Regions from separate parts of the Marinomonas sp. 63XJN7_9_ISO-PGPR-S23-217 genome, predicted to be linked through region 3. Evidence: predicted binding sites of a transcription regulator. Region 3 holds the regulator's gene; each other region holds the start of a gene.
The links. Region 3 encodes LexA, which represses DNA repair genes until DNA is damaged. Its sites were predicted from a motif close to TACTGTNTANNTANACAGTA; they were not measured.
Positions count from the first base shown of each region.

Region 1: dinB (DNA polymerase IV) is a predicted target of LexA. The motif match lies at 7,942-7,961, and genes of this name have one in related genera.
Region 2: AC0VYI_RS21355 (YebG family protein) is a predicted target of LexA. The motif match lies at 6,001-6,020, and genes of this name have one in related genera.

Region 1 is NZ_CM149678.1:873,537-884,081, forward strand. It holds gene AC0VYI_RS04065 (glycine C-acetyltransferase) at 1-862, opposite strand, end outside; gene AC0VYI_RS04070 (polysaccharide deacetylase family protein) at 1,180-2,241, shown strand; tRNA gene AC0VYI_RS04075 (tRNA-Ser) at 2,305-2,395, shown strand; tRNA gene AC0VYI_RS04080 (tRNA-Asn) at 2,437-2,512, shown strand; tRNA gene AC0VYI_RS04085 (tRNA-Pro) at 2,515-2,591, shown strand; tRNA gene AC0VYI_RS04090 (tRNA-His) at 2,615-2,690, shown strand; tRNA gene AC0VYI_RS04095 (tRNA-Lys) at 2,705-2,780, shown strand; tRNA gene AC0VYI_RS04100 (tRNA-Asn) at 2,819-2,894, shown strand; tRNA gene AC0VYI_RS04105 (tRNA-Pro) at 2,897-2,973, shown strand; tRNA gene AC0VYI_RS04110 (tRNA-Lys) at 3,005-3,080, shown strand; gene AC0VYI_RS04115 (hypothetical protein) at 3,129-3,443, shown strand; tRNA gene AC0VYI_RS04120 (tRNA-Tyr) at 3,781-3,864, opposite strand; gene AC0VYI_RS04125 (ProQ/FINO family protein) at 3,918-4,886, opposite strand; gene AC0VYI_RS04130 (hypothetical protein) at 5,070-5,549, opposite strand; gene zapB (cell division protein ZapB) at 5,546-5,776, opposite strand; gene AC0VYI_RS04140 (flagellar assembly protein FlgT) at 5,835-7,016, opposite strand; gene AC0VYI_RS04145 (LPP20 family lipoprotein) at 7,022-7,648, opposite strand; gene dinB (DNA polymerase IV) at 7,975-9,036, shown strand; gene AC0VYI_RS04155 (hypothetical protein) at 9,347-10,327, shown strand; gene AC0VYI_RS04160 (alpha/beta hydrolase) at 10,417-10,545, shown strand, end outside.
Region 2 is NZ_CM149678.1:4,571,370-4,581,914, forward strand. It holds gene AC0VYI_RS21320 (efflux transporter outer membrane subunit) at 1-1,033, opposite strand, end outside; gene AC0VYI_RS21325 (MarR family winged helix-turn-helix transcriptional regulator) at 1,027-1,515, opposite strand; gene AC0VYI_RS21330 (class II fumarate hydratase) at 1,847-3,223, opposite strand; gene AC0VYI_RS21335 (hypothetical protein) at 3,220-3,594, opposite strand; gene AC0VYI_RS21340 (FKBP-type peptidyl-prolyl cis-trans isomerase) at 3,828-4,307, opposite strand; gene AC0VYI_RS21345 (DUF1439 domain-containing protein) at 4,416-5,006, opposite strand; gene AC0VYI_RS21350 (mechanosensitive ion channel family protein) at 5,016-5,888, opposite strand; gene AC0VYI_RS21355 (YebG family protein) at 6,042-6,476, shown strand; gene AC0VYI_RS21360 (zinc-binding metallopeptidase family protein) at 6,517-7,578, opposite strand; gene AC0VYI_RS21365 (putative bifunctional diguanylate cyclase/phosphodiesterase) at 7,666-9,645, opposite strand; gene AC0VYI_RS21370 (cation:proton antiporter domain-containing protein) at 10,055-10,545, shown strand, end outside.
Region 3 is NZ_CM149678.1:2,957,583-2,968,127, forward strand. It holds gene AC0VYI_RS13855 (DEAD/DEAH box helicase) at 1-1,162, opposite strand, end outside; gene dinG (ATP-dependent DNA helicase DinG) at 1,301-3,424, opposite strand; gene lexA (transcriptional repressor LexA) at 3,495-4,118, shown strand; gene AC0VYI_RS13870 (hypothetical protein) at 4,243-4,509, opposite strand; gene AC0VYI_RS13875 (DUF6586 family protein) at 4,512-4,982, opposite strand; gene topA (type I DNA topoisomerase) at 4,979-7,609, opposite strand; gene AC0VYI_RS13885 (DNA topoisomerase I) at 7,798-8,589, shown strand; gene AC0VYI_RS13890 (hypothetical protein) at 8,673-9,158, opposite strand; gene AC0VYI_RS13895 (universal stress protein) at 9,250-9,687, shown strand; gene cysS (cysteine--tRNA ligase) at 9,831-10,545, opposite strand, start outside.

The DNA of each region.
Region 1 (10,545 bases), 2.1 Mb from region 3:
TTAAGGTGGTTGCCGTGATAATGGGCGACAATGAATTGGAGAAAAGGTAAGGGCGTGACCGTTGGCGCAACCACTCTACAATGGGTTTAGAAGCACTTGTGTAGCCGCCAGACGCACCACCAAGGGCTTTGCCTAGTGTCCCGGTAATAATGTCGACACGACCCATAACATCGCAATATTCGTGGCTTCCTCGTCCATTTCCCCCTAAAAAGCCAACTGCGTGCGAGTCATCAACCATGACTAAGGCATCGTATTTATCAGCAAGGTCGCAGATGGCTGGTAAATTGGCAATGATACCATCCATTGAGAAAACCCCATCGGTGACGATCAGTTTCGTTTGGGCACCATCCTTATCCGCCTGCTGTAAATTAGCTTCTAGCTCTTGCATATTGTTATTGGCATAACGGTAGCGTTTGGCCTTACACAGGCGAATACCATCGATGATGCTCGCGTGATTGAGCGCGTCGCTGATGACGGCGTCGTCTTTATTAAGCAAGGTTTCAAAAAGACCACCGTTTGCATCAAAACAGGAAGAGTACAAAATGGTGTCTTCCATTTGTAAAAAGTCGCTTAGGCTTTTTTCCAATTCTTCATGGATATTTTGTGTGCCACAGATAAAGCGAACAGAAGCCATACCGTAACCAAAATCGTCAAGGGCTTGGTGGGCGGCTTGAGTGACCATCTCATCGTTGGCTAATCCTAGGTAGTTGTTCGCGCATAAATTAATCAGTGGTTTGTTGTCTTTCGTGGTGATTTCACTGGCTTGTGGTGTAATCAGTGCGCGTTCTTCTTTATAGAGTCCATCGTTTTTAAGGGATTCAAGTTGTTCGCTAAGGTGTTGGTAAAAAACGGTCTTGCTCATGGTTCACCTCGTTTATAGTGTGCTTTTGGCATCAAAATCACTCGGCTAACGCCATCCCATTGCTAGCAACAGATGACCAATACAGATTGATCATCGCTGTATCACAATAAGCTGCTTTGGCTTGATTGGCCTTGTTTGCGAGCGGCAGGATAAGAATACCAAGGGGTTTATGGTATCTGCTCTTTTGAGTGTAGTAGGGATAGTTGGGGTAAAACAGAGGCAGTGACCGTGCAAAGTAGGCATAACAGTTTCTGTGGCTGGCTTTTTAAAGAACTCCTCGCGTAAAATAAGCGCAAATTTTAATCAAAGAGGTGTTCATGTTGTTTAGCATTCGGTGCGGTGTTCTTATTGGTGGTGTAGTAATGAGCCTTACTGCAAGCGCGCAAGATTATTTACCCATTCTTCAATATCATCATGTTTCTGATTCAACACCTGCCTCCACGTCTTTATCTCCTAAACAGTTTGCCAAACAGATGGCCTATCTAAAAAGTGCGGGCTTTCAAGTGGTCGATCTGAAAACGGCTTTGGATAAGATTAAGGCGCACGAGAGTTTACCGAGCAAAGCGGTTGCGATTACCTTTGATGATGGTTACCGTGACATTTACGAACAGGGTTTTCCCATTTTGAAGCAATATGGTTACCCCTTTACGGTATTTGTTAATTCTGAGCCGCTAAAGCAAAAGAATCCGCATTTTCTGACATGGGATATTATGAAGGAAATGGAGAAGTCGGGGGCGGTGTTTGCCAATCATACGGTTAGTCATCCTTATATGGCCCGTAAGGAAGAAGGGGAATCTGACGCTGCGTGGCACGCACGTATGGAGAAGGAAGTAGCAGGTGTGGAAACGGCCTTAATCAAGCATCTAGGTCACTCACCTAAAATGTTGGCTTATCCTTATGGTGAATCAAATCACCTGTTACGTACGATGATGAAAGAGAAGGGCTTTATAGCCTTTGGGCAACAGTCTGGAGTGGTCAGCGCGGATTCTGATTTTGAAGATTTACCTCGTTTTCCTGCATCAGGACGTTTTGCCACGTTATCGACATTAAAGCTAAAGCTTAACGCAATGCCGATGCCTCTATTAAAAGAGGAGAGTGGTGATTATGCGGACGACAACCCTGTGTCGCTTCGTTTGACCTTTAAGCCAGGCAAGTATCGTTTAAAAGATTTGGCGTGTTATGTATCCGGTCAGGGTAAGGCGAATTTGGATTGGGTATCAAAAGACGAGGTCGTGGTAACCGCCACTAAGCCATTTGGTGTCGGCCGTGGACGTATTAATTGCACCATGCCGAACGATTCGGCTAAGCAGTATTACTGGTATTCCAATGTTTGGATTCGTCCAGGAAAGGACCAGCACTATATTATTGAAAAAAGTTAATCTTTTTTTAAAAAAAAGGTTGCACTGAATTTTGAAATCCGTAATATACACCTCGCTCGCAACGGAGGGGTGGCAGAGCGGTTTAATGCACCGGTCTTGAAAACCGGCGTAGGTTAGTAGCCTACCGAGAGTTCGAATCTCTCCTCCTCCGCCATCTTATATAAGGTGTATGTTGCGGCAAGAAATAAAATTAGTTCCTCGATAGCTCAGTTGGTAGAGCAAATGACTGTTAATCATTGGGTCACTGGTTCGAGTCCAGTTCGAGGAGCCAATCGGAGTATAGCGCAGTCTGGTAGCGCGCCTGCTTTGGGAGCAGGATGTCGGGGGTTCGAATCCCTCTACTCCGACCAATTTTATTGATCATCTAGTAATGGTGGGCGTAGCTCAGTTGGTAGAGCTATGGATTGTGATTCCATCGGTCGTGGGTTCGAGCCCCATCGTCCACCCCATTACTCTGATAGTTGGGTCGTTAGCTCAGTTGGTAGAGCAGTTGACTTTTAATCAATTGGTCACTGGTTCGAATCCAGTACGACCCACCAACTATCTCCAGAATTACATTCTGCACAACCTGATTCATTCCTCGATAGCTCAGTTGGTAGAGCAAATGACTGTTAATCATTGGGTCACTGGTTCGAGTCCAGTTCGAGGAGCCAATCGGAGTATAGCGCAGTCTGGTAGCGCGCCTGCTTTGGGAGCAGGATGTCGGGGGTTCGAATCCCTCTACTCCGACCATCAAGTCGTTATTAATAAAAGTATATGAGAAGGGTCGTTAGCTCAGTTGGTAGAGCAGTTGACTTTTAATCAATTGGTCACTGGTTCGAATCCAGTACGACCCACCATTTCTCTTGTTATTTTTTACCTCTCTTCTTTTTATCTTTGACTATCTCTTGATTTACGTTCTAGATTTTATCGTCTATCGTCTATCGTCTATCGTCTATCGTCTATCGTCTATCGTCTATCGTCTATCGTCTATCGTCTATCGTCTATCGTCTATCGTCTATCGTCTATCGTCTATCTCAATTTATGCGTCTATCTCAATTTATGCGTCTATCTCAATTTATGCGTCTATCCCAGTTTATGTGTCTATCGCGGTTTATGCGTCTATCGCGGTTTATGCGTCTATCCCAATTTATGCGTCTATCCCAGTTTATGTATCTATCGTGGTTTATGGTGTCTATTGCTGCTTATGGGTTGTTAATTAGTGTTTTATTGTCTGGTTGGGCGGTTTGACTAAATGCTTGTCTTGAGGCTTCTGTGTGGCTTATTGCGCGGTGTGCTTATTCGGTATGGGATTGCCGTTGACAGCTGTTGAGATTTTAAGAGTTGGAATAACGGCTTTGTGGATAGTGCGTGGATAAGTCTGTGTTTAAGTGGCTTTTTTATCCATAAAGCATGGAAATACGCTAGGCTGTGAATAAAAATTTATTTTTTGGTTAAAGTTAGAGGTTATGAGATTTTTTTAAAAAAAGGAATTTTTTGATGAGATAGAAGGTTTTGGAGTTTTCTAAATAAATATTTGATTTATAAAGAAAAAAATAATGGTGGAGGGAGGTGGATTCGAACCACCGAAACTTTCGTGGCAGATTTACAATCTGCTCCCTTTGGCCGCTCGGGAACCCCTCCACAAGAGCGCGGCAAATGATATATGCCGCACTTCTATATGTAAACACTTTTTTCTATTTTTTTAGAAGTTTTTCCAGTTTTGCTTTCATTCGCTCTTCTGGGGATAAGTTTTCATAACCATCCTCTTCACGGCTTTTGGCTGGCTGTGGTTTTTTAGCAGGTTTGCCTTTAGGAGCTGAAGCAGATTGCGGTTTTTTGTTACGCGCAGGGCGATCCGTTTTAGGTCGATCTGTTGTCTTTGGGCGGTTGAATGTTTTCTTTTCTTTTTTGGGGATCATGGACTCAGGAAGAGCGGGTTCATCACTTACTGCAATGCCTTCTAAATCTACGCGAGGCTGACCTGACAGAAGACACTTCTTATAGCGGTCTGAGCGCGTATAAGCGGCTAGGGCACGCTTTTGCTTGCTGGCGTTAAAGTCATCATCCAAGACCATGTCTTTGTCTATACCGACTTTCAGTGGTTTAGGCTGGTTCCAATCAAACGCTTTAGGGTAACGGTCTTCGAGCATCTTAATCAGGCGACGATTATTTTTTTGGTTTTTTTGACGTTTTTTCTGTTCCGGCGTCAAAGTCGCTTTTTCCGTTGTGCTGTCACTTGCTGATGGTACATCGGTGGTGTTTGTGTCCACTTGGTTGTCGTCTTGTACGTCTTGCAAGCCGTTAAGCTCAGGTTGTTGTTTTGTCATGTAGTCAGTCTGTTCTGTTGTCGTGATTGTGATGCTGTTATCAGCAAAAGAATGCAGTAAATCAAAGCTCAACTGATCTTCAGTGTTACTTTGGTGTGTTACTGCCGTTTTGATGGTTTCCGCAGGACCGAGTAAATCAAGAGAGTCTTCGATATATAACTGCAATTGATCTTCAGTGGAGCGGTTAACCATGTTCTGCAAAAGGTCCATTGAGGCGCTGCTGGTAAGAGACTCTGTTTGGCTCTCTTTGAGTGCAGCGATCTCTTCTTCAGCGGCGTTTAACTTTTCAAGTAGTCGGCCGACCTCTGCTTCAAGTTTGGCAATTAGTTGTTCCATAAAGCAAGGCTCAAATTTTATAGCGGCGTCAACGGAACGCTTGGCGTGTTAACAATGCCAAGCATTTCCTGTCGCTGCTGTTCGCTGGGCTCAACGATTTTTATTGTTGGTTTACTCGTGAGCCAAATATAAGCAGAAGTCGCGAGCAGGCACAAGATTAAAAGAGACATTAGCTTCATTGAATTAGAAGGTAAGTCCTGCGCCCACCATAACATGGCGGTCATATTTGTCGTTGCTACTATTTAGCAGTTTGACAAAGACATCCAGTCTGGAGGTATCGGATGTCGCGATGCGAAAACCTGCTTCTGGGTAGTAGACAGGGTCATCTAAGAAATCAACACCGCCACCAATGAACGACCACATAGGAATGCCTGGGAAAAGTTGGAAAGCGGGTGTTGCACTGTAGTAGCGGGCTCCCATGCTAAAAGCACTTTCGAAATCGTCACCCAAGGCAAAAGAAAAGCCAGCATAAGCGGAGATGTTTGCTGGCGTGGTGTATTCAATTTGAGTGTTCAATATCGATGTTAAACTACTGTCTTGCTCTTTGTTTATTTTTGGACGAGCCGCAGTGGACTCGAAGGAGACCAAGCTGGCAATTTGCCCTTCGGCTGCAAATGTACTCCCACAAAATAAAGCTAAAGTAGCAAATAGAATTCGTTTCATTGTTTGTTATCCAATTGACTAAGACGATTTAACATTTGAGAGAGGGAAGATTCCCAATTAGCTTGTTGCTCATTTTTTAGATTTAAATTGTTTTCTAGTTCACTTTTCTCTTCGCTAAGCTCGTAGTTCTGCATTTCTAATTCTGCAATGCGTTGGCGTAATGAGCCGATTTCTTCTACAGCTTCATTGATACGTTGTTCTAAGTGATGAAGTAATTCGTTGTTCATTGTAATGTCCTAAAATGTAAAACCGCTCTATAGTACATAAGGAGCGTAATTGTAAAAGTTACCATGCGATGACAACGTCATGTGGTTGTACGTTCAGAATTTTCGCATCAACCGACAGTTCCCCAATGGAAAAGTTAGGCTGAACTTGCGTTATAGTAACACTGATGTTGGCATTATTCAGTTGTGTTTCTGGTTTTTGGTCTTGGTCAAATATTTCATAACGACGATAGACCTTAAATTTATCTCCTGCTTTGACCCCGGACACGGATCCGGCGGCAATGTGAATTTGCTTCCCTTCTGTGCGAAAAATATTGGCCATAAATGGCTGGCAGCGTAATTTTTCGCTGGTATCAATTGCGCTCTCTCTAAGTGTTTCCTTGACCACCCTGCCATAATGAGTCGTCCAAAACTGGGCGCTACCAAAACCGACTTTAGCATGATCAGAAATATCCCAGTTGCCTATTTCACTATAACGTTTTTGAAATAGCAATGCGCCACTGAAACCATCGTAGATATAAATGTCTAAAACGAAGTCTCTTTGCTTTTCACTTTTGTCGTCTGTGCTGGCATAGGGGTCATTTGGGCGTCTCATATAAAGAGGAGCAATATCACGTATAACACCACTAACCACATACTGTGTGCCAAGTTTTTGAGCGACCCGAACCACATCAGTTAAGGTGTCATTGTTGTTTGTTAGTGAGGGGGCATTGATGCTGTCTGGATAAAGGGCGATATTCGTTGCCGCCAACGCTCTTAAAAAGCCTTGTTTGTTGATGGCGTCGGCAAAATCTTTGGGAAGTTCTCTGGAGATATTGCCTAAAGCCCCGAGGCTGGCTTGTTGTCTGTGTTCCAAAGCAAAGCCAGTGATAGCCACGGATTTTCTATAGTAATTTGTGGCGCCGTTACTACACATGTAGTCAGCTGTGACGTTGATGCGGGCGACGACCGTTAAAAAATCGCCTTTTTGGGTTTCGGAAATGATTTTTGCGTGTTGAACTCGTCCAGCACTGCGGATTTTTAAATCAGAGTTGAGCTCGCCATTGTTAAGGATATCGTTAACACTGACCCGTGAGCTGGACTGGAGGACGGCCTGTTTAATGGCTTGCTGTGTGGCCCGATAGCGTGCGTCTGTGATGTCGCCATTATAAATAATGGCTGTACCGACTGCGTCGACGGTCTGGGCAAAGGAATGTCCGACCGATGCAAGAGCAACGATCATGTAAATCAGGTAGCGAAACATCTGCATTACTGTATGGTATAAAAGTTGGTAGTAGGATGACTTTCTACGTTAACAGCACGATAACCAGGGCGAATTTGACACTTCGGATCGTTATTTATGCTGGATGGATTGCTGACACATTGACGAAAGTTCTCTTGTAATGCCATTTCAACAACGGTTTCAAACGTTCCATCTTCATGCTCACGTTGGGAGACGATTTTTGCGCCGACTAAATAGGCATCAACGTAAGAGCGTAATTCATCATGTTGCAAAACCATATTGCTTAATGAGCTGGTACCGTCAATTTTCAGACCGTACACGCGTTCAGATAGGTTTCGGTAGGCATCTAGTGTGGAACTGCGCAGCGCCATTAATTTTGCTTGGGATTTTGTGTAGCGTTTACTGGGGTTGATGGCCGCGTATCCTGTGGCATGAATGATGATCGGTTCTTGTTTTATAACACCGATCACATTCGTCGCATTTTGCACATTATTTGGGTAGTTGAGTGCCGTAGCGGTAGGGGAGCCGACTATATTGCCATTGCAAGGACCAACAGTGGTACAGGTCATCGCTGTACCTTGGCCTAAGTTTTGGCATCCCGCTAAGGTGGCCCCCAGTGCGGCCAATAAGAGTAGTCGAATCGTTGTTTTCATGGTGGCGTCCCCTAAATGGAAGTCCTAAATCTCGTTTTTTGCATGGAAAGATCGCAGCAATCGTCTCGTGTTAGCGATGTTTAACCATAGGAATAATGTATGCCTGTAGCAAAAAGTAGACCAGATCATGACTCCTTTCCTTTACTAGGGACAAAATGTAAACCATTTGTCTGTGAGACGTCCATGTTTTCCCGTGTAAATCTATTGATTTCACTCGCATGATATGGCTTTTAGTCTAGTTGGTTGTAGGGCTTTTTAGGGTAAGGACGTGTTTTTGCTTTTGGAAGGTATTATACTGTTTTTATATACAGTTTTCGGGTGAAGACATGGTTAAGCTTAGGAAGATCATTCATATCGACGCAGATTGTTTCTATGCGGCTATTGAGATGCGTGATGACCCTTCTTTGGAAAAGGTGCCATTGGCTATCGGGGGAGCGTCTCAATCTCGTGGTGTATTATGTACGGCAAATTACCATGCCCGTACCTTCGGTGTACGTTCAGCGATGCCGACCGCCATTGCCAAACGCTTGTGTCCAAATTTAATTATTTTGCCCGGAAATATGGAGAAATATCGTATTGCCTCGCGGCAAATGCATGCCATTTTCCGGCAGTATACTGACATTATTGAGCCGCTTTCTTTGGACGAAGCTTACTTGGATGTGACGGACGCTTCTTCCTATCAAGGTAGTGCAACATTGATTGCCCAAGCGATACGAGAACAAATTTTTAACGAAGTCGGTATTCGAGTCTCCGCAGGCGTTGCGACGAATAAGTTTATTGCTAAAGTGGCCAGTGATTGGAACAAACCTAATGGTTTGAAAACCGTCACACCGGAAAGTCAATTTGAGTTTGTGTCACAATTACCTGTGAAATGCATTTCGGGGATTGGTAAGGTCTCTCAAGAAAAATTGGCCGCCATTGGTGTACACCGATGTGCGGATTTACAGTCGATAGATTTCTCATTATTACAGAAAACCATCGGGAGTATGGCGTTTCGGCTACAACAATTTGCCAAGGGAGTTGATGATCGCCCTGTGCAAGTATCCCGTGAGCGCAAGAGTGTGTCTGTTGAACATACGTTTCCCCATGATTTGCCTTCACTAGAAGAGTGTTTGAGTATGCTGCCAGAGCTGCTGGCGAGTTTAGAGGCGCGTTTGGCGGGGCGGGATTTTTATCCGCTGATTAGCAAATACTATTTGAAATTAAAGTTTAATGATTTTAGGCAAACAACGGTAGAACAACCGATTCAAAGCAGCTTCTCCAATGAAGTGTTTGCTTCCTTATTGCATCAGGCTTATTCACGCCATATGCGTCCTGTTCGTTTGATTGGAGTAGGTTATCGCTTATCTGTACAACAGGCAGAACAGCTAAGCATTGCGTTTGATTAACGTGTTACCTGATCGATTTTGTGATTTTTCTGATCAAAAAATGTACGATTGTGCTCTTGCTGCTATAGTTATTAGAACGATTAATAGTTGCTAGAACGATTATCGTTATTTGAGGATAGCTGTTGGAATAGGAGCAGTTGTTGAAATGGATCAATGGAACGGGCGAGTGGATTACCTAGTCAACGACACAATGCAGTAATGAAATCAGGCCCTCACTTCTCAAATGGTAGATGTTGAGTGAAGTTAGGGGTTGTAGTAAGACAAGGTAAATTGCCTCGTATGTCATTTTTTGATGTGTAGGTGTTGTCTTATGATGAAGCATCCAAGAGGCTTCTATGATTGGAAGCATGATATGCCTGAGTCTTTAGCTGGACGTTTACGTTTTGAGGTTACCCAAACACTGAGAAGCGTGTATGCAGATGAAGCTCTTGTCAATGAAATAGATACGCTCTACCTCCCTTTTGCGAATTGGTTAAGTGGTAAAGTCTCGCTTAAACAAGGGCCTTTGGTGGTGGGTTTAGGGGGGCCGCAAGGCTGTGGGAAAACGACCTTTTGCCGCGTTATTAGCCGTATTCTTAATAAAGGGTTTGGGCTCAATAGCGTGGTGGTCAGTTTGGATGATCTCTATAGCACACGTAAAGATCGTGTGAAATACGCCAATAGCACACACTCCTTATTTTCTACTCGAGGGGTGCCTGGTACGCATGATATGCCATTGGCACAGAGCGTCTTCGCTCGTTTAAAAAATCTTAAGCAAGACGAAGTAATGCGTATGCCGGCTTTTGATAAATCCCTTGATGATAGAAAACCTGTGAATTTATGGCCCGAAGTGCAGGGGCCTGTTGATGTTGTTTTATTTGAAGGTTGGTGTGTGGGGGCGTTTTCTTTGGGAGAAGCCATTAACAAACCAATTAATCGTTTGGAGCAAGATAAGGATCCAGAGGGGATTTGGAGAAAGGCGATTAATGAGCATCTTCATGGGGATTATAAGGTACTGTTTGATGTGATTGATATTCAAATGTGGATGCAATCACCCGGTTATGATGTGGTCTATGAGTGGCGTAACAAACAAGAGCGCATGCTTGAGGATCATCTTTATGATATTCATGGGGGAGTATTGGATACTCTGGATATCAAAATCATGTCGCCGGAAGTACTTAAGGGCTTTATGCAATATTACGAACGTTTAACGCGTTATCTATTAGCTGTCATGCCTGAGCGATCGGATGTGCTGTTTTCGTTAGACCAGCATCAGAAGGTGAAACAGCTGCGTTTTCCAATAGAGCATTGAGTGTTTTCTTGGTAGGAAAACGGCCACAATTGAGTGTCATTATGATAGGCTAATACGCAACGTATTAGCCTATTTTTTTGGAGTAAATAATGGCCGAATTATTACCGAGTGTTGTGGTGGAGACGGCGCAGAATCCTGATTCTGCTGTTATTTGGTTGCATGGTTTAGGATCAGATGGCCATGATTTTGAAGCCATTGTCCCAACACTGGCACTTGAT
Region 2 (10,545 bases), 1.6 Mb from region 3:
CGTTCCAAGAACGGCTGGGCTCACCAAAGAATGAATCCCCCGCAACCGCTTTAAAGCCTGCTGCCGCACTTAAATTCACATTGGGATAAAAACGAGTCTTAGCCACATCGATGTCCTTGCTTGCCGCTTCCACTCGCCATTTTGCCGCCACGATGTCCGGACGATGTGCCATTAAGTTGGCAGGCAATTGTTGCGGTAAATTAAGCTTGCTTCCCATCTCGACACTAGGGCGCGTTATGGTACTGGCAAGATCGGGTCCTTCTCCAACTAAAGTGGCTAAGGCGTTTTTCAACAGCTGAATTGACAAAATACGCTGCTTCAAGACCTGCTTAGCAGAAGCCTCATTACTTTGTGCTGTGTATAGATGGTCGTCGGATGTTAAACCATTCTTCAACAGTTGCTGAGTAATGGAAACAATACGCTGTGTTCGCTGAAGATCTTCTTTGGCCAGATCTTCTAAAGAGTAAGCATTCGCCAACTGTACATAGGTACGGATAATCGCCGAAGATAAATTGATTTTTGCGGCTTGATGATCTATTTCCGCCGCTTTTTGCTCGTTGACACTGGCAACCCAAGCCGCTTTATTCCCACCCCATAAATCAAAAGAGTAGTTCATATTTAAGCCAAGATTATAGACGGTTCCGTACTTACTTCCTTGGTAGGCAGGGTCTTCTATACGGGATAAGCGTGAGCGAGTTACACCAGCATTAGCAGAAACCACTGGGTCAAATTTACTGTCTGCAGCCATCACATAAGCCGACGCTTTTTCTAAATTTGCGTTGGCCATTTGAATATTAGGGCTGTGTTTTAACGCTTGCTCAATCAGCCGATTCAACTGAGCATCATCCAATGACAGCCACCAAGACTGGGCGGGCCAATTAGCAGAATACAAATTCTTGGTTTGTAAGTTGCTCGCGTGTTTAATCAGAGCATCGCCATCCATGGTATTGTGCGTTTTAATGTATGCTGGTGGCGCACATCCATAGAGAAAGCATAACGACATAAACGTAGTAATTTTTGCTAACTTTAACATTTTGCACCCTTGTATTTAGACATGACGCACTCTTCTGAGAGAAAAGAGCTGACTATTTTGCTTAAACAATGCTGAAGATTTTGCTGTTCTTGCGTCGATAAACAGTCGGTTAAATGGTCTATCGCGGCATGAGCTAAGGGGAGTGTCTTAGCCGTCACAGTACGCCCTTCTTCCGTTAACTGAATCAAAACAGAACGACGGTCTTCCGGATCCGTCTCTCTTTGAATAAGTTGCTTTTTTTCTAAACGATCCAACATTCGCGTCACCGAGCTGCCATCAACCCCCAATGCCTTACTAATATAGGAAGAGCGCTGGGTCCCCATAAAATAAAGCGTAAAAAGCACCTTAGCTTGACTGGAAGTAATCTCTTCTTGAGCCAAATATTGGTCGAGAAGACGGTCCTTTATATGGGTCGATTTACTGAGCAAAAAACCAATACTGGAAAATAGCTGCTCATTAATTTGTTGTTTATTTAGCGTCATAGTTGGTTTGATCAGAATGTGGATAAAATTTACTTGCCTATGCAATAGTTGCATAGGCAAGTAAATTATTTCACTCCTCTCTATCTACAGTCAATCCTTAACTAACGGTCTATGACGTCCCTTAAAAAGTTTATTATTTAGTACACATTCAGTTCACTTTTTGCACATCAATCAACGCCATTCCCCCATTGGCAAGTAGCAAAAAAAACTCAGATAGAAAGGAAAAAAAACCAGCAAAGTGACGCTGGTTTTTTCTCTATTTGGTAAGGGAAGCACCAAATAAAGACCTTTTAAGAGGCCCTAAGTCTAGAAGTGACAGGGCGAAGAAGCCCTATATTCCGCCCTGTGTCAGCTTAGCGGGATCAAGCAAAGCAAGCAGTTCTTCCCTGCTTAAGTCAGTATCTTCTTCAGCGACATCCACCACAGGTCGGCCTTCTTTGTAAGCTTTTTTCGCAATATCTGCCGCTTTAAGGTAGCCAATAATCGGATTCAAGGCGGTTACCAAGATAGGATTACGGTGTAAGGCATCATTGAGCTTGTCTTCGTTGACGGTTAAGGTCGAAATGGCATTATCTGCCAGAAGATAGGCACTATTGGCTAATAATTTAATACTGTTAAGCAAGTTTTTAGCGATCATCGGCAACATAACATTCAGTTCAAAATTGCCTGCTTGCCCACCAATGGTGATTGCCGCATCGTTACCGATTACCTGGGCGGCCACCATAGCCGTGGCTTCTGGAATCACCGGGTTGACCTTTCCTGGCATAATGGAGGAACCAGGTTGCAACGCTTGCAAGGTAATTTCACCTAAGCCAGCCAACGGGCCAGAGTTCATCCAGCGTAGATCATTGGCAATTTTCATATAGGTAACGGCAACCGCTTTCAACTGACCTGATAACGCAACCGCCGTGTCTTGAGAGCCAATTAAGGCAAAGAAGTTCTTTCCTGGCTCAAAGGTAATGTGGGTCAAATCCGATAATTCTTTGGCAAATACCGCTGCGAATTCTGGATGGGCATTAATACCAGTGCCTACAGCTGTGCCACCTTGAGCCAGTTGTGTAATCTTACCTTCTATGTACCTTAGATTATCTAAGTTGTCTTGCAATTGCGCCGCCCAGCCATGAAAGGTTTGGTCAAAACGCACAGGCATAGCATCCATCAAATGGGTACGACCTGTCTTGGTATAGCCAGCCAGAGTGTCCCCCTTCTCTTCAATCGTCTTTTTCAAATGGGTAATGGCGGGTATTAAATGCCCTAGTAACTCTATTGAAGCACTCACATGAATGGCGGTTGGAATGATGTCATTACTGCTTTGACCATAATTTACGTGATCGTTCGGACTCACTTTTTCACCCAAATGACGGGTGGCCAGCGTCGCGATCACTTCGTTCGCATTCATATTGGTACTGGTGCCGGAACCGGTTTGAAAGACATCGACAGGAAAGTGACTCATCAACGCCTTATCATTAAGCAGCTCATCACAGGCAGCCTGAATGGCTATAGACATCTCTGGTGTGATACATTCAAGGGACTGATTCGCTCGGGCAGCGGCGGATTTTAGGGTAATCAAAGCTCGAATAAAGGCTTCTGGTAGCGGTTCACCGCTAATCGGAAAGTTATTAATAGCTCGCTGTGTTTGTGCACCGTACAGGGCATTTTCTGGAACGCTTAGTTCCCCCATGCTGTCTTTTTCAATACGCGTTTTCATCTTGATTCATTGCCTTCTTGTTGTAAAGTGGAAAGAAAGTAGTGACTCAGCGTGCGCAGATCATGCTCCAGTTTGAAATAGGACTTAGCGTCTTGGTAGGTAATAATGAGACGCTTTAAGTTCCCTAAAGGACGATACAGCATGTCTAAACAGGTCTCGCGCCAGTAGATCGCCAAGCTGGTGTCACACACCGTATCAAGCAAAACATTAAATACCCGCTGATGCAAAGACATCGCATCATTTATATTCAGTCGCTCAGCGTACTCTTCACTCATATCAAGATAGTGGTAAAGTAATTGCGGGGTATCCGCACATTGTCCATCTTGAATCATTTGCTCGAACACGGAGAAAGGCACTATATAATGGCTCATGATCTTGTCCTACACTATTGAGATGATAATGATTATCAATAATGGAAGCGAATAATTAATCTGTCAATAAAATAATAATGATTATCATTTGTGATTAATGTAAGCATGACCTCTAACAACGATTTACCAACAAGTAAGATACGTCATAAAAAAACCACCAGAGCAATGTCCTATTAACATCACGACTGGTGGTCTATTTTGACTATTGTGAGCCTGATAAGCCGACGTCACACTTAGTGGTGATGGCCTCCTACCCCGTGGGCATGACCGTGTGCTATTTCATCATCCGTCGCTTCCCGGGCTTCAACAATCTCAACATTGAAGGTCAAATCTTTACCTGAAAGAGGATGATTCAAATCCACTGTGGCATGCTTAAGTCCAGCTTTAATAATAGTCACCTGACGCGCCCCTTGATCGGTCTGAACCATCGCAACCATACCTGGCTTCCAACGCTTAGCTCCTTGGAGGTGTTTTACTGGCACTTGTTGTTGACGGTCTTCATAACGCTCTCCATATGCCTCAGCCATAGGAACCGTGACTTCAAACTCATCGCCAGCTTCTTTTCCTTCCATGGCTTTTTCAAGACCTGGAATCACATTGCTGTGACCATGCAGATAAGAAATGGGGTCTTTACCTGCGGATGTTTCGATCAGTTCGTCACCATGACGAAGTGTGTAGTGAAACGTGACAACTTGATTGTCTGCAATTGACATGTTCTTTCCTCTAAAATAAAACGGCCTGATAAATACCATTGCGTATTTTGCGCAACATTATAGAAGTTCCGTAGAAAATGGCGAGCACCTAGTCTCTTCTTGCCCCATTTAAAACAGCCCCAGCAGTAATTCATTTTCCTTAATGGTGATGTTCTTGATCATAGAGGCCGCCAACTTCTGCTCTAAATTATGATTCAGCACATAAACAGGGTGTTGATTAAAATAGCTTGTTAACGCTTTTTCAAAATCACTATTTAGAGACCCTAATGTGGAACGCAATAACTGGTCGCTGAATTTAGAACCATAGACTTCAATGTTCGTTATTCTGGGGGAAACAAGGTAGATACGATTCTCCTCCAACCTCACCCCTGACGATAACGATGGTTTCACCTGAGTACTAAAAGTAAAACTCTGTCCAAAGGCGTTGACCTTTCCTGACAACAAACACACCATGTCGACTAACGCCATACCACCGTCTTTTTCGGTTAAATTCAGCTGAACACTTTGTACCTTCAGTGTCATATCCAAGGTACCATTATCCTTTAAACCAAGTGCTATTTGACGCTCTTTTCCTTGCGCGATTTCTTTCTTAATGGCCTCATTTAGCTGCGCTTGTGTAACGCTTATACCATTTGTACAACCACTCAGAAACAAACAAAAAAAGACCAGTGTACAGGCTGCAATAACACGACGAATCATTCTAAGCTCCTAAGCTGTTTGGGACTTTTGTACTATTTTAGCCCGTTTTTCATACCAAAAACGCATAAAGTCTTCGGTGACTTTTTGCTCAATATCCATTGCTTCATTGGTTGGACAAAATAGCGATATAGTGAACTGGGTATGCCCCTCATGGGAGGTGGTAATGCGAACCCGTGGTTCTGGCCCTGATATTTTAATATCGAGACGTTTTTCAATCAGACTGTTATAACGAATGGCCACCCCATGAAAGTGCTCACTGTATTCTTTTAACTTATCTAAAATGTCCTGTTTTATTTCGAACAGGTTAACCTCATCATTCTGTCTTGTGATAGAAAAAACATGGGTGACATAGCGCCGCATATAATTCAGGTTTTGCACGGTACTCGTGAGCAACAGGCTATTCGGCACAACCGTTGTACGCCCTGTATAGCCATAACTTCCCCCCTTCAAGTCGACTTCAAACAAGGTTGTGGACAACCAATCACTGTCGGTCACTTCCCCTTCGAAATTACCAATCCTTACCCAGTCACCTACTTGATAAGGCCGAGTGCTGGCACGAAAAAATGCTCCTACGATACAAGAGATAAACTCTTTCGTCGCTACAACCAAGGCAACCATAAAAGCGGCAATAGAGATCGCAAGGTTTTGTAATTCAGAGGACCAGATTAAGATAAATCCAACCACTAAAAAAAGATTGAAAATATTATCCAGCGTGTTAATCCGTTGACGTTTTTTATCATGTTCAAGCGTAGGGTGACGACGTATCACCCGTCTCGTATAACGACGGACAGCATAAGATATAAGCGCCCAAGCAATGGTTAATACGATTTCTACATGATCTCTAATGATCGTCGTATCAAAGTGTGAAATTTCAATTGGCATAACGTTCGGATTCCTTCGTTTAGGGCGCTACTTTAGCACTATCAGACGAATCAAAAAACAATGTAAAGCAGCAAGAATTGAAAAGAAAAAAGCTAGACACTGACAGAAATAGTACTGTATATTTAAACAGTATTATTTTTCCCGAGGTGGATTATGCCTGTTGTTATTAAATACGTTGTAGCACGTGATGGAATTGAAAAAATGACCTTTACCTCAAAAGCCGACGCCGATGCCTATGACAAAATGCTAGACACAGCCGACGCACTTTACGAATTATTGGATAACAGTCATTTGGCCGATGATCACCATCAAAAAGAAGCGTTATCACTGTACTTGGCCGAACACAAAGACGACTTGTTAGAGGCATTAGGAACAAAGCGTAAAACCGCATCGAAACGCCAAAAAGCGAACGTCAAAACGCCCTCAAAAACCAGCTCCAATAAGCCATTGGAGCTCACTCAGAAGGAGACTAAAAAACCCCTTGAGGACCTTGTCATTGAGCCAGATGAAGATGCATTCTACGAAGAGCAAGACATCATAATTGATGAGGATGAATTAACTAGCTACGCAGATAGCGATGCCGCATAAAGACACCTGATATAGCCTTTTGATAGAGCCCATCAAAAGGCTAATTGCCATGTACTATGCGATGAATAAACGCCAGCTTTTCTCGTACTTTTGGCACCAGCACAAAGGGGTATAAATCCGGTTGTCCCATGCTCCGGTTCAGGTTATTCACGGCAAAGGTTAATGGCAGATATTGGGCAATAATATCCTCAAAATTAGCATGGCAATAAGGATCAATATTAATAGTCGCCGCTAAACCTTGGTGCTGATTATTCGGAGGCGACATACTAATACCAAATTCGCTAGCCGTTTCTAAGGTATCGACAATATGCAGGTAATGCGCCCAGGTTTCAGCCCAGTCTTCCCAAGGGTGAGAAGACGCATAGGCACTAACAAAGTTGTCCTGCCAATTTTGAACAGGATTGTCATAGTGCTTGCGCAAGGCGTCAGCGTAGCTTGCTCGTTCATCCCCAAACAAAGCCCGGTAGTTGGCCAACTCAATGTCATTTTCTGCAATTAACTGATCCCAGTAATAATGCCCCACTTCATGACGAAAATGCCCTATCAAAGTTCGATAAGACTCTTTCATGTCTTCACGCATTTGCTCTCGTTCTGCACTGTTTGCTTCAGATGTATTAATGGTCACTTGCCCAAGAGCGTGGCCTGTTGTGGACTGTGCATTTACTGGCACTGCATTTTCTTCGGAAATAAAGTCAAACGACAACCCATCTTCTGGATTCTCCGTTTTATTTAAGACAGGAAGTCCCAGCTTGATTAACGAGTACACCAAGCGATGCTTAGCAAACTCGAGTTTTTGCCATTCGTCCCGTTGTTTGACGCGTTCTAAATTGGGAATATGACGATTCAACTGACAGGCTTCACACAAGGTATCTGGGTTATCCACCAGCCAATTACAAACAAAATATTGCGCGTTCTTACAGTAATACCACTTTTTAGCAGGCATATTGGTGTCTGCTAACGCCCTGAAGCCAGAGCCGTCTGGTTTCAGGGCGCTCAAAGTCATTGGCTCAGATAAAAAGCCTAAAGAAGAGCCACAGCTTTCACACAAAGTATTATCAAATAAAATCGTTTGAGAACATTGCTGACAGGTAAAAATTTTCATAATGCCTCTTCGTCTAAGACGGTAAGCTCGTTATTATAACGTTCGCTTGATTGCTCTCTATCCAACAAACCATCCAGACGGTGTGCTCTATGGTTTGGGATGATTTAATAAATAGTCTGTTGCCTGATCAATGGACAAAGGTTTGCTAAACAAATATCCCTGTAACTCATCGCAACCATGGTCCGCCAACCATTGAGCGGTGGCCTCATTTTCCACCCCTTCAGCAACAATCTGGGCCTGCATTAACAGACAAATACTGATGATCATTTGAACCAGTTGAGGGTTATCCGGAAGGCTAGCAATTAGGCTACGGTCAATTTTAATAAAATCAAAAGCAATGTCATTTAAACGTGCAAAGTTCGAATACCCCACACCAAAATCATCCACCGACACTCTAACACCTAAATGGCGAAGCTGCTGGAGATTATTAATAACCACTACATCTCCTTTTGTTAAAGCGGACTCAGTCAGCTCCAATTCTAAACGGTTCGGCGCACAACCATTTTCATCCAACATGCGCGCCAAACTGGTAACAAAGTCCTCTTTAAATAATTGGCTGATCGACACATTTACAGAAACCGCCACATCTTGTCCCAATACATGCCAGAGGGCAATCTGCTTAATCACTTCGCGCAAAACCCACTCACCGATCTGCCCCATCTGTCCAGAGCGCTCACACAAATCAATAAAGCTATCGGGATACATCAAACCATTCTCTGGATGATTCCATCTCAATAGTGCTTCGAGAGACGCAACCGATTTATCCTTGGCACTGACTCTTGGCTGATAGTGCAAAACAAATTCATCGTTACTAAGCGCTTCTTTGAGTTGGGCCAGCAATGTATGCTCATATTCGAAGGCTTCCCGCATGGCAGCATCATAGAAACAATATTGATTACGCCCTAGTAACTTTGCCTGATACATTGCAATATCTGCCGACTGCATCAGCTCTTCCAGTCCGGTCCCATGACACGGATAGATCGCCATCCCGATACTTGGTGTCACTTTTTTCACGCGATTTTTTAATGTGATCGGTGCGGACAGAAGCTGCAATAAGCTTTGGGCAAACTCCGCTAATGCTTCACTGTTATTTTCTCGAGCGGTTAACACAAAAAACTCGTCCCCTCCTAGTCGCACGACTGAATCACTAGGACCACATAGGGAAGACAAACGCTTCGCAACTTCCACCAACACACGATCCCCTTCAGCGTGTCCCATGGTGTCGTTTATGGCCTTGAACTCGTCCAAATCAATAAACAACACCCCAATGACTTCATTGCTTTGCCTTGTCGTTCTGATAAATTTGTCAAAAATATGGGGCAAAGCATGACGGTTCGGTAGATTGGTTAACGAGTCCAATAAAGCTCTTTTGGAAGCCAAAGCCTCCGCTTCTTTCAGTCTGCTGACGTCGGTTGCACTAATCAAGACCGATGGCTGACCAGTAACAGGGTCGTGACTCGCCCTTGCCGTCAATTCATGCCATCGGTTACCAGAAACGGTATGCACTAAAGCGGTAATATCTCCCTCGCCATGTTGTTCTACCTGCTGCATCAAACGGGTATAGTCACGCTTAAAAACAAAACGCTTTGACAACTCCTGCTGACTGTTCTCGAGAAACTCACGTGCCGCTGGATTTAAATATAAGTTGCTGCCGTCTAAGGTATGTAAGGAAATCATTAAATGCGTATGCATCAATGCATCTCGTCCACGGGCGGCTTCAGGCGTGGAGCGTTGCATTTCCAGGCCTTCACACAGCATAGCAATTCGTCCATCATCCAATTTAATTCCTGTGTAACGGATATTTAAGCTCACAGGTTTACCATTAGGATATAAAGTCCACTGCTCATAAAACTCAGCATCACACTCTAAAAAGTCCACCAAATATTGCTTTAAACGGCGCTGTACTGCTGGAGACATGTCCGCAGCCAAATCTCTGGCTCGAAGCGAGTCAATATCAGGCGCATTCCAAACGGCAAGCGCCGCACCATTGGCGAAAACCACCCTAGCGTTCTCTACATCAAACACCCAAACGGGTAAGTTAATTTGTTCAAATATTTTAGAGTACAATATGAATATCCAGGCAAAATCAAGAATAATGCAAATGGGTTTCAGGTTTTTTAGAGAGTTTGCTTGTACCTCCCTACACGATCTCAACGACGCAATAAGGCAGGTATATTAATTGCTATAAAGAAACGACATGCTTGCCATGCTAAGCACGCAGTTGATTATAGATGAGTCACCCACTCAGGGCGAGCGAACCACCCTACGTGACTACAAATAGCCACTTTTTTTTACCTAAGGTCAATACTGCACAACACTTTTCTAACGATCACACCATGTGATTCACATCGCTAATAATTCATGACGAATCGCAAATTCCAGTAATAAAACCTAATTATGTTCCCATATTTCCCTTTATAATAGACACTTAGGTGTGACCTTAGCTTCCGCACCCCTTACTTTTAGAGCCTTTAGAATGACAGACACTCTCCTCCTCGCTTTTATTTTTCTCGTAGCAGGTGTCATCGCGGTGCCACTTGCTGCTCGACTGAAACTGGGTTCGGTATTGGGCTATTTATTAGCCGGCATAGCCATTAGCCCTTTGCTATCATTGCTACAGGTTGATCTCGTTTCGATACAGCAATTCTCAGAGCTTGGCGTCGTCATGATGCTGTTTTTAGTCGGTTTAGAGTTAAAGCCTCAGAAACTCTGGGAAATGAAAAGCCGTCTAGCGGGCTTAGGTGGTGGACAAATTATCTTAACAACGCTCTTGGTCATGGGAAGTGCCATGTTACTAGGACAGCCCTGGCGCATAGCCCTGACCATCGGCATGTTGTTTTCTTTATCTTCTACGGCGATTGTGTTGCAAACACTGGGAGAAAAGGGGTTGATGCGCTCTGATGGCGGTCAGTCTTCTTTTGCCGTGTTACTCGCTCAAGACATTGTTGTCATTCCCATGCTGGCGCT
Region 3 (10,545 bases):
GTTCAATATTATCCACGTGAATACCACGCCCGGCGACATCCGTTGCTACTAATACTTGAATAATGCCTTCTTTGAAGTTTTTCAATGTTTTGACACGTTTATCTTGCGCCACTTCACCCGACAGAATTGCACAATTAATATTCGCTTTTCTGAGTTTCTCATAAAGGTCGCGGGTTTCATCACGACGATTCGCGAAAATAATCGTTCTCTGATTGTTATTACCTTCAATCAACTGCTGCAGAACAGGCCATTTCTGCTCGGCCTCCACCGTATAAATCACTTGATCAATATTCTGGTTTGTCGCTTCTTTTGGTACAACAGAGACTTCTTTCGGAAAGAACGTCCATTGGCGTGCTAATACCTGAATATCTTTTGGAAAAGTCGCACTAAACAGCATCGTTTGGCGCTTCTCTTTATGGGGTGTCATGCGAATAATGCTTTTGACATCCGGAATAAAACCCATTGACAACATACGGTCAGCTTCATCCAACACTAAGCATTCCACCTGATTTAACATAACTTTTTTGCTGCGAGCAAAATCCAACAAACGGCCAGGTGTCGCCACAAGAATATCCACATTCTCGTTTTCTAAAGCTTGCTTTTGCTTTTCATAGCTCATACCACCCACCAAAGAGACCACATTCAAATGGCAATTTGACGTCAATTTCTCCGCTTCATCGGCAATCTGTAACGCCAGCTCACGGGTTGGTGCGATAATCAAGCCACGGGCAAAGTGATTAGCACGTTTGCCCTCTAGCGGATAATCTAAAAAGTCACTGATCATGGCGATCAAAAAGGCAGCCGTTTTTCCGGTCCCTGTTTGCGCCTGTCCGATAATGTCATATCCCTTAATAGTCATTGGCAAGGTTTCTGCCTGAATTTCACTACAGTACTCAAACCCCATTTCAGAAATGGATTTTAATACCCGGTCAGGCAGGTTTAAATCATGAAAGCGTAATTTACCGTCTACTTTTGGCACTTGAAACTGATCTATTGACCACACTGAACCGTTATTTTCCATTTTTTCCGCCACTGAAGAAGCTGTTTGTGCAGACGCACTATTATTCGATTTGCTATTTTTGTTCGGGCGCTTATTAGAGCGGCGCGGACGCTTAGGTCTTGTTTTTTTCTCTGGAGCGGATTCTGTTGTTTGGTTTTCCATATTGGAATCTATATTCTTCTATATTTTTGAATTTATGAAACTTTGCGGGGAGTGTACCTAAATGATAGGTTTTTATCACCCCTTGCTTTGCTAAGTTGCACGTTTTCATACCCTGTCGTAGGATTAAAAGACGACAAGCTATACCATACGATACGGTGGGAGACTATCAATTAACTGTTGCCCGTAACGCTTTGTCTTGAGACGCTTATCCAATATATGGATTTCTCCCGAGTCTTTTTCACTTCGTAACAAACGCCCCGTTGCTTGAACCAAGCGCAAAGAGGCATCTGGGATGGTAATTTCCATAAAGGGGTTGCCACCACGTTTTTGTATCCACTCAGCCAATGTGGCCTCAACGGGATCATCCGGTACCGCAAAAGGAATCTTAGCAATGTACACAGAGGTCAAATAACTACCAGGCAAGTCTACCCCTTCGGCAAAACTGGCCAACCCAAATAGCAAACTGCCCTTACCTTCATCAATCCTAGCCCTATGAGAATCTAGAATCACCCGTTTAGACTGCTCGCCCTGAATAAGAAGAATCTCTTGCAACCCAGCAGAAAGTGATTTAGCTACCTCCTCCATCTGACGACGCGAAGAAAACAGCACCAAACTCCCCTTATCAGTATGAACATGCTCATTCAGATACGTCACAATCTCCGCAGTATGCTGATCCACACGATTTGGCTCATGCTCCATATTGGGCACCACCAATAGACCATTATTCTGGAAGTCAAACGGACTTAACACCCGCAAATATTCACTTTCCCGAGGCACCCCTGAGCGCATATTAAAACGATGAAATTGATTCAGCGCGGTCAGTGTGGCCGATGTGACCAGCGCTCCAAAGCACTTATCCCATAACTGCTGACGTAGCGTATTGGCCGCCAGAATTGGTGAACCACCAAGCTCAACATCTTGCTCCATCCCTTGCCCTATCACCACTAACCAACGGGCATTAGGCGGAAAGTTTTGATCATCAACCGTAGAGTATAGACGCCATAAATCAATACATTGCTCTAAACGACCTAAAATCACGCCCAAAATCGGCTGCCAAGTCTCCGCTGTTTCTGGGGTAATCCCCATTCCTTCGTTCTGTTTGGTTTTCTTACATTCATCCTGTATACTTTCGATATTATTGAACAGCTTCTGATAAGACGTCTGCAAACTGTAAGCCAATTGTCGCAACTCATCCGGTATCACACCAAATTCAAAGCGGTGCTGATTATTGTCTTGATCCAACCCTAAACCTTGTATGTAAGGCGCCAAACCTTGCTGAGCATACTGAATAAAATTCACAATACTCTGAATCTGCTGGGGGATTTTCAGCAATAACTGACCAGTTAAACTGACCGCATCGGTCAACTCCTGCTTCAAATTCACTAGGTTTTTCTCCAACTGGCGAAGCCAAGTAATACTTTGCTGTAAACGCACTTCATGACGAAAGTGGCCAATGGCTTTATCAGGAAGGTGATGGCCTTCATCGAAGACATAGATGGTTTCTTTTGGTGGCGTAAGAATGGCGCCGCCGCCTAGAGATAAATCGGCTAATACAAGATCATGGTTGGCAACAATCACATCGGCAACCTCAATCTCAGCCCGTGCTTTAAAAAATGGACAGGCAGAATAATTAGCACAATTTCGGTTCGTGCATTGTTGGTGATCTGTCGTTAAGCGGCGCCAATCTTGATCGCGAATCACGCCTTCCCAATTATCTTTATCCCCGTCCCATTCGCCTTTAGATAACGCCACATCCATTTCTTGGTACAAAACCGTATTCACATCATCAGCTTGTAAATGCTGCTCAAACAGTCCTGCAAACATGTCCTCCATACCTTGATCTTCCGAGCTTAAAAAGCTCTCAAGGTTGTTTAGACAGAGATAACGCCCACGTCCTTTTGCCAATGTATATTTGAAGCTTAATTCCGTGTGTGCAAGCAAGTTAGGCAGTTCTTTATGCAAAATTTGCTCTTGCAGAGCCACTGTTGCCGTAGAGATAATGAGTTTTAAGCCACGTGCTTTCGCTATTGGAATGGCCGCTAAACAATAAGACAGAGTCTTTCCAGTCCCCGTTCCAGCCTCAATGACCGCCACGTGCTTTTCGTCTAGCCGATTACCTTCGCTGTCTTGTTTGATATTCCCCAAAGTACGCGCGATTGCGCCGATCATCTGACGCTGACCAACTCGGGGTTTATGCTGTTTTGCTTCCAAAGAAGCACGATAAGCAAGATGAATTTGTGTTTTTAGTTCGTCTGAAAGCATTTAAATTATTGAGAATCGTTGGTGATGCTGTATATAATAACAGTTACTGTATAAACAACCAGATGGCCCTATGATTAAATTAACCAAAAGACAATCTGACGTACTAGAAACCATTCGCGAATTTATTAGCGAAACCGGCTTTCCTCCAACACGTGCAGAAATCGCAGGTCGCTTAGGCTTTAAATCGCCCAATGCCGCCGAAGAACACCTGAAGGCCCTTGCCAAAAAAGGTGCCATCAAAATGCTCTCTGGCGCATCCCGAGGCATTCAATTAATTGAAGACTCTGTCGAGGCTGCCAACGACGAAGAGCTTGGCCTACCCGTCATTGGCAAAGTGGCCGCGGGCTTTCCAATTCTTGCACAAGAAAACATCGCATCACATGTGAGCGTGCCGCCTAATATGTTTTCCCCTAAAGCGGATTACTTTTTATCTGTCTCCGGCACCAGCATGAAAAATATTGGCATTATGGAGGGCGATCTCTTGGCTGTCCATAAAACCACTACCATTCGTAATGGTCAGATCGTTGTTGCCCGCATTGGCGATGAGGTCACGGTTAAGCGTTTCTATCAAAAAGGCAGTCAAGTACGTCTACAACCCGAGAATGAAGAATTTGACGATATTCTTGTTGATCTGGAAAGCGAAGAGTTTGCCATCGAAGGCTTATCTGTCGGTGTCATAAGACAAACCGTTTAAGCTAATACCTTAGCTAACCCGGCACATATTCTAACAGATAAAAATCGGGCCGACCTAACCAACCATTAATAGGCGGCCAAGAAAAATGCGAAGCCATGGCTTCGCATTTTTTATATCGTCCTGATCAATGCAGGATTTTAGGGCGCATTTCCAAATCTTCTAAGTACTCAGCATCGTCTCCAAAAGAGGATTCATCAGAATAAACAAAGTCTATACCTGCATGAAACATGCACTTAGCCAATTCAAAATACCGCTCTTTTAAGTACGACTTCGTTGTATCGGAAATGACCAAGGTGGCCAGCGGCTCAACACTCTCTCCGTCTTCACTTGCTGGTCTCAACACAATGTCGCCATTATCGAGTTCAACAATCTCTAGATAAGATTCTTTCATAATTAATACTCTGATGATTCTTCTCTAAAACGCAACACCAACTCAACAAGCTTGGACAAGTACAGACCAACTGAAGCACCGGCATCCGATCCTTTACCAATTATATTGTCCGAACTCATACCAGAAAACGATGTATAGTGACATTCCAACTGGGCAATGAATGCTTGCTCTAATTGATTCAGCCAAGAAAGGGGTTGTAAAGCAAGATCTGCTAGCTCGCTCAATGTGGGTACCACAACCCCTATCTCTTTCGCTGCATGTTGTAATTTCAAGATATCTAATTCTGATTTCAGACTATAAGCCGTTTTGATCTCTTGTAGCAAACCGTTCAAGGCACTGCGAAGGTGAAACAAAGACGCCCCTTCTAATCCAGCGAGCAACCAAGACTCTTCGCACTGCTGGCTTTGCTGCAAAAAACGTCGTGCTGCGTCTAACTTCTGATTGGTAACGCTTGCTTGACTCGCGTTACTCATTTCTTTTTCTTACCCTCTTCAACAACCCATTTACTACCAACATAATACGCTTTCCAGCCCGTTGGTTTGCCTTCTTCTTCGGTCATCACATACTGCTCTTTCGTTTTGCGACTGTAGCGAATCACCGTAGGACGCCCCTCATTATCCTTAACTGGCGCCGTTTTGAAAAAATGATATTTAGGATCAATTTGATCCATAAATGGAAGCAGTTCTTTCACTAACGGCGCACGCGTTTCTCGTTTACGAGGAAACTGACTGGCAGCCAGAAATAAACCGGTTGCACCATCACGCAATACATAATGGTCATCGACTTTGTCACAAGCCAAATCTGGCATGGGAACAGGATCCATTTTTGGTGGCGCTGCCTCACCATTTTTCAATAGCTTACGAGTATTTTTACATTCTTCGTTTGTACACCCGAAGTATTTCCCAAAGCGACCCGTTTTAAGCTGCATTTCGGAGCCACACTTATCACACTCTAGAACAGGGCCATCGTAACCTTTGATTTTAAAGGAACCCTTCTCTACTTCGTACCCAGAACAGGCCGGATTATTACCACAAACATGCAGTTTGCGATGCTCATCCATCAAATAGCTGTCCATGGCCGAACCACAAATTTTACAGCGGCGTTTGCCGATTAAGGCTTTAGATTCCCCTTCCTCATCATCAACGGCAATCGCTTCATCACCACGAACCAGGTTAATCGTGGCCTTACAACGTTCTTTAGGTGGTAACGAGTAACCTGAACAAGACAAGAATACCCCCGTACTCGCTGTACGGATTTGCATGGGACGAGAGCAAGTCGGACATTCAATATCAGTCGGTGTCGGCTCGTTTGGCATCATCCCTTCATCCGGTGATTCCGCTTTGGATAACATACCACTGAAATCTTTATAAAACGCATTCAACGTTTTAATCCAATCTTTCTTACCTTCCGCGATATCATCCAGCTGCTCTTCCATTTCAGCAGTAAAGCTAAAATTCATCAAAGAATGGAAGCTATCCACTAAGCGTTCGGTGACTATATCCCCCATTTTTTCAGCGTAAAAACGACGATTTTCAACCCGTACATAACCACGATCTTGAATCGTTGAAATAATGGAAGCGTAGGTAGAAGGGCGTCCAATACCACGTTTTTCCAGCTCTTTTACCAAACTGGCTTCGCTAAAGCGTGCAATAGGCTTAGTAAAATGCTGCTCCGGCAACAAAGAGTCAAGTGCCAAGGTTTCCCCTTGAGCCACATCTGGTAGGATATTGTCTTCGCCCTTTTTCGCGAACGACTGCATGGCTCGAGTGTAACCATCAAAACGCAAAATACGTCCTTTGGCTTTAAATTCGTATTCGCCGCTCGTTACCGTAACAGAGGTTGAGGTATACAAAGCTGGCGTCATTTGACATGCCATAAATTGACTACGAATCAGATCATAGAGACGATGGGAATCTTTTTCCATGCTCTGCAGATCATCAGGTCGTACGTTCACATCCGATGGACGGATGGCTTCATGGGCTTCTTGGGCACCCTCTTTACTACTGTAACGTAGTGGCTCTTTCGGTAAATATTTATCACCAAAGTTCGATAAAATATACTCTCGTAGCGCCTCAACAGCCTCAACACTTAAGTTGGTCGAATCCGTACGCATATATGTGATGTAACCCGCTTCGTATAAACGCTGGGCAAGCATCATGGTTTTTTTCACACCAAAGCCTAAACGCGTACTCGCCGCTTGTTGTAACGTCGAAGTGATAAAGGGGGCGGAAGGCTTACTACTGGTCGGCTTATCTTCGCGATTGCTAACTTGATAACTCGCACCATCCAGTCGGGCCACATGAGCATCAGACTCTTCCTTGCTAACCGGACGATATTCTTTGCCTTGATATTTTACCGCATCAAACTTAATCGACTCTTTCGCTGGCGTTTTTAGTAACGCTTGCAGCTCCCAGAACTCTTCTGGAACAAAGGCGCGAATTTCTTTTTCTCGCTCAACAATTAAGCGTACAGCAACGGACTGAACCCGCCCAGCAGATAAGCCTCGAGCTACTTTCGCCCAAAGTAAAGGCGACACCATAAAACCTACTACGCGATCTAAGAAACGACGTGCTTGCTGTGCATTAACACGGTTAATGTCAAGCTCAGAGGGCGTTTCAAACGCGGCTTGAATGGCTTTTTTAGTGATCTCATTAAAGACCACTCTTTTGTAGCGGTTGTCATCACCACCTATGGCTTCGCGCAAATGCCACGCAATGGCCTCCCCTTCCCTATCCAAATCCGTTGCCAGATAGATCTGATCGGCATTCTTTGCTAAGCGTTTTAGCTCATCAACTACCTTCTCTTTGCCTGGCAGCACTTCATAATGGGCTTCCCAGTCATTTTCAGGGTCAATGCCCATGCGAGCGATAAGCTGCTGCTGTGACTTACGACGCTTATACTCCACCTTTTCTTCAGGGCTCATCTTACGCGTCAAAGCCGCTTGCTTAGCACGCTCTTGAGGCGTTGACTTCGCTGTCCTACCAGAAGGCAAATCGCGAATGTGACCCACACTCGACTTAACGACAAAGTCATTGCCTAGGTATTTGTTGATGGTTTTCGCCTTAGCTGGCGATTCCACGATAACCAGTGATTTTCCCATTGAACTGTATAAGCCTTCTTTTTGAGTACGTCTGCAAAATTCGTTTTGCGTAAATTAGTCTTCGGGGCGCTGATATTAAGCAAACACCTTTTATATGACAAGTGATCGCTGTATTGTTTCGCATATTATCGCTTGCTGAACTAAGTATTTCTTATTTAACATACTGAATTCATTGCTCAAGGACAATCATGGCAACACTTCAAATTCTTACTATTGCTTTTTTAATGATCATAGTCGTTCTTTCCGTTGTCATTGGTTCACGTGCCCAACAGAAAGAAAAAGAGTTAACAGAACGTCGTTTTAAGCAATTACAACTGACCAATCGAGCGGATCGCGCCGAATATCATCTGCGAGGTCTAAAAGATATTAATACGGACACCATCGTGACCGATGTGCTTTACGATTATTATCTAGACACACTTCGCGAACTTTTACAATATTCTGACGATCCAGAAAAAGTAGAAGTCCGCATCGCCAAAGCAGAAGAAGATCGTAATGCATTACCCGTTGAATTTAACCCTGAGCCAGAAGCCCTTAGCTTCCAACAAAAAGCCAATTACAAAGAGCGCCTGACGAAAACAGCTAAAATGTTACTTTATCTTCGTCGCCGGGGGCGCATTAGCAACTCCCATTACAAGCTCTGCTATGACTACCTTCGCTGGCTTAATTTATGGGTTCAGTTAAACCGACAAATGGTGCAAGCCAACAAAAACTTTAATGGCGGCGACTTGCGTGTTGCACAAACCCTCTATGGCGTTATTTTGTCTCATATCAAGTCCGACTCCATTGAGCGGCCAGAAAAGAAAGCACTCCAGGATTACGTCATGGATAAGATGAAACGCATCATGCAACCTAAGCTAGACGCCATTAAGGATGCTGAAAACCCAGAAGAAGTGCTAAGCAAACTGATCCAAAATATTGAAGCAAATAACGATGTGGCCAACATGATCAACAAGCAACTGGATGCAGATAACCAATAGACAAAGCCAATTAACCAAACATTAAACGTGTGATCAGCTGTTTGTTTGACCACATGTTTGTTTACCTTTCAGTCTTCACAGCTTCAAATCAAGGACGGCTTTGCTAAAGAATGGGCCAACCTTGAAATCAGTTTGATGGTATCCTCATCTCCTTTTTCCTCATCCCAGTACACTGATACGCCGTCTTTATTGATCTTAATAGCCGTGGCAACACCGGATAATGTTAACAAATCTTGCTTATCCTGATCGGTTAAATTTAGCTCTTTACTCATCCACCAGCTTGACACGACAGGAAGGTATTTCCATACCTCATAAGAGATCAACCAAAGGTCTTCTTCAATTAAATCAAGCGGTTTGTCTCGAAATAAGCAATAAGCATAAAATTTTTGCACGTCTTTTGACTTATCCCACTTGTCAGGTAGCCCGATTGATGTAAGCTGAACAGTAAGTTTTAATTGTCGTGCGTTCATTCGTAGCTCTCCCAAACGCCGTTCTCGTTTGGTAGGGAGAATCCATGAGGCTGCTCCCATAATGGATAACGTAATAAAAATAATGATCGCTAATTTCATACACTTTGCTCGTTACATATAGACTAAAATAAATAGAAACTGATATTCGCATTTAAGCACTTAAAATCAGCATCCAAACTGGAGGTATCCTATGTTGTACCAAAAAATACTACTTGCCATTGATCTAACTGACGAGAGCATTAAAGTCGCCAACAAAGCAGCTGAACTGTCTAAGGCCATGGGAGCCGAACTCATCATTGTACACGTTATTGAGTCTCTCAATTACGCTTATGGAGGCGATGTCCCTATTGACATCACTGACATACAAAATCAGCTTAAAGACACGGCGAAAGAACGCATGGCCGTCTTGGAAGGCCAAATCGACGTACCTGTCAAAGAAACCTGTGTCACTCAAGGTGGCATCGAAAGTGAAATCCACCGCATTGCAGAAGAAAAAGGCGTCGATATTATCGTTGTTGGCAGTCACGGCCGTCATGGCCTAGCTCTTTTATTAGGCTCGACCGCCAATGGCGTACTTCATGGCGCACCATGTGATGTGCTCGCTGTTCGCGTTCACCGCAGCGAATAACACTGTCAATCAGCATCACTTGAGTAACTCCCAGTATTCAAGTCGCTCCCAGTAAAAAAGGCGATGCCAATTAAAAAAACATCGCCTTTTTATCTACTAACTTTTTATCTACTAACTAGATGTTACGAAAAAACCTCAAGCCACTAATGGCGCGTCCACGTTGTCCCTTCGCGACTATCCAACAGCTCAATGCCTTGTCGTGCTAACTCATCACGAATTTCATCACTGCGAGCAAAGTTTTTATCTTTGCGGGCTTGTGTACGCTCATCGATCAACGCCTGAATTGCCGCTTCATCTAATCCTTCTGACAAAGTGCTGTTTTGCAAGAAATACTCAGGATCCTGACCAAGTAGCCCCAGCAACTCCGCTAATGCTCGCAATTCCGCCGCTAACTTAGGCGCCATTGTCGGCGACTCCGTTTTAGCTTTATTTAATTCGCGAACCAATTCAAACAGAACAGACACTGCTACAGCGGTATTGAAGTCGTCTTTCATCGCGTCTTCAAAACGCTCAGTAAATTTGGTCGGCTCATAGGAATCAGCAACCGCTTGTTGGCGTAGCGCTGTGTAAAGACGCTCCAGCGCCACTTTCGCCTCCTGCAAACTTTGATCTGAGTAATCAATCGGGCTGCGATACTGGCTCGACACCATTAGGTATCGAATCACCTCTGGATTAAATTTCGCTAACACATCGCGAACCGTGAAGAAATTACCTAATGACTTAGACATTTTCTCATTGTTCACACGCACGGCGCCACAGTGCATCCAGTAGTTAACATAATCCTTACCCGTTGCCGCTTCAGACTGAGCAATTTCGTTTTCATGGTGAGGAAACTTAAGATCAGGCCCTCCACCATGG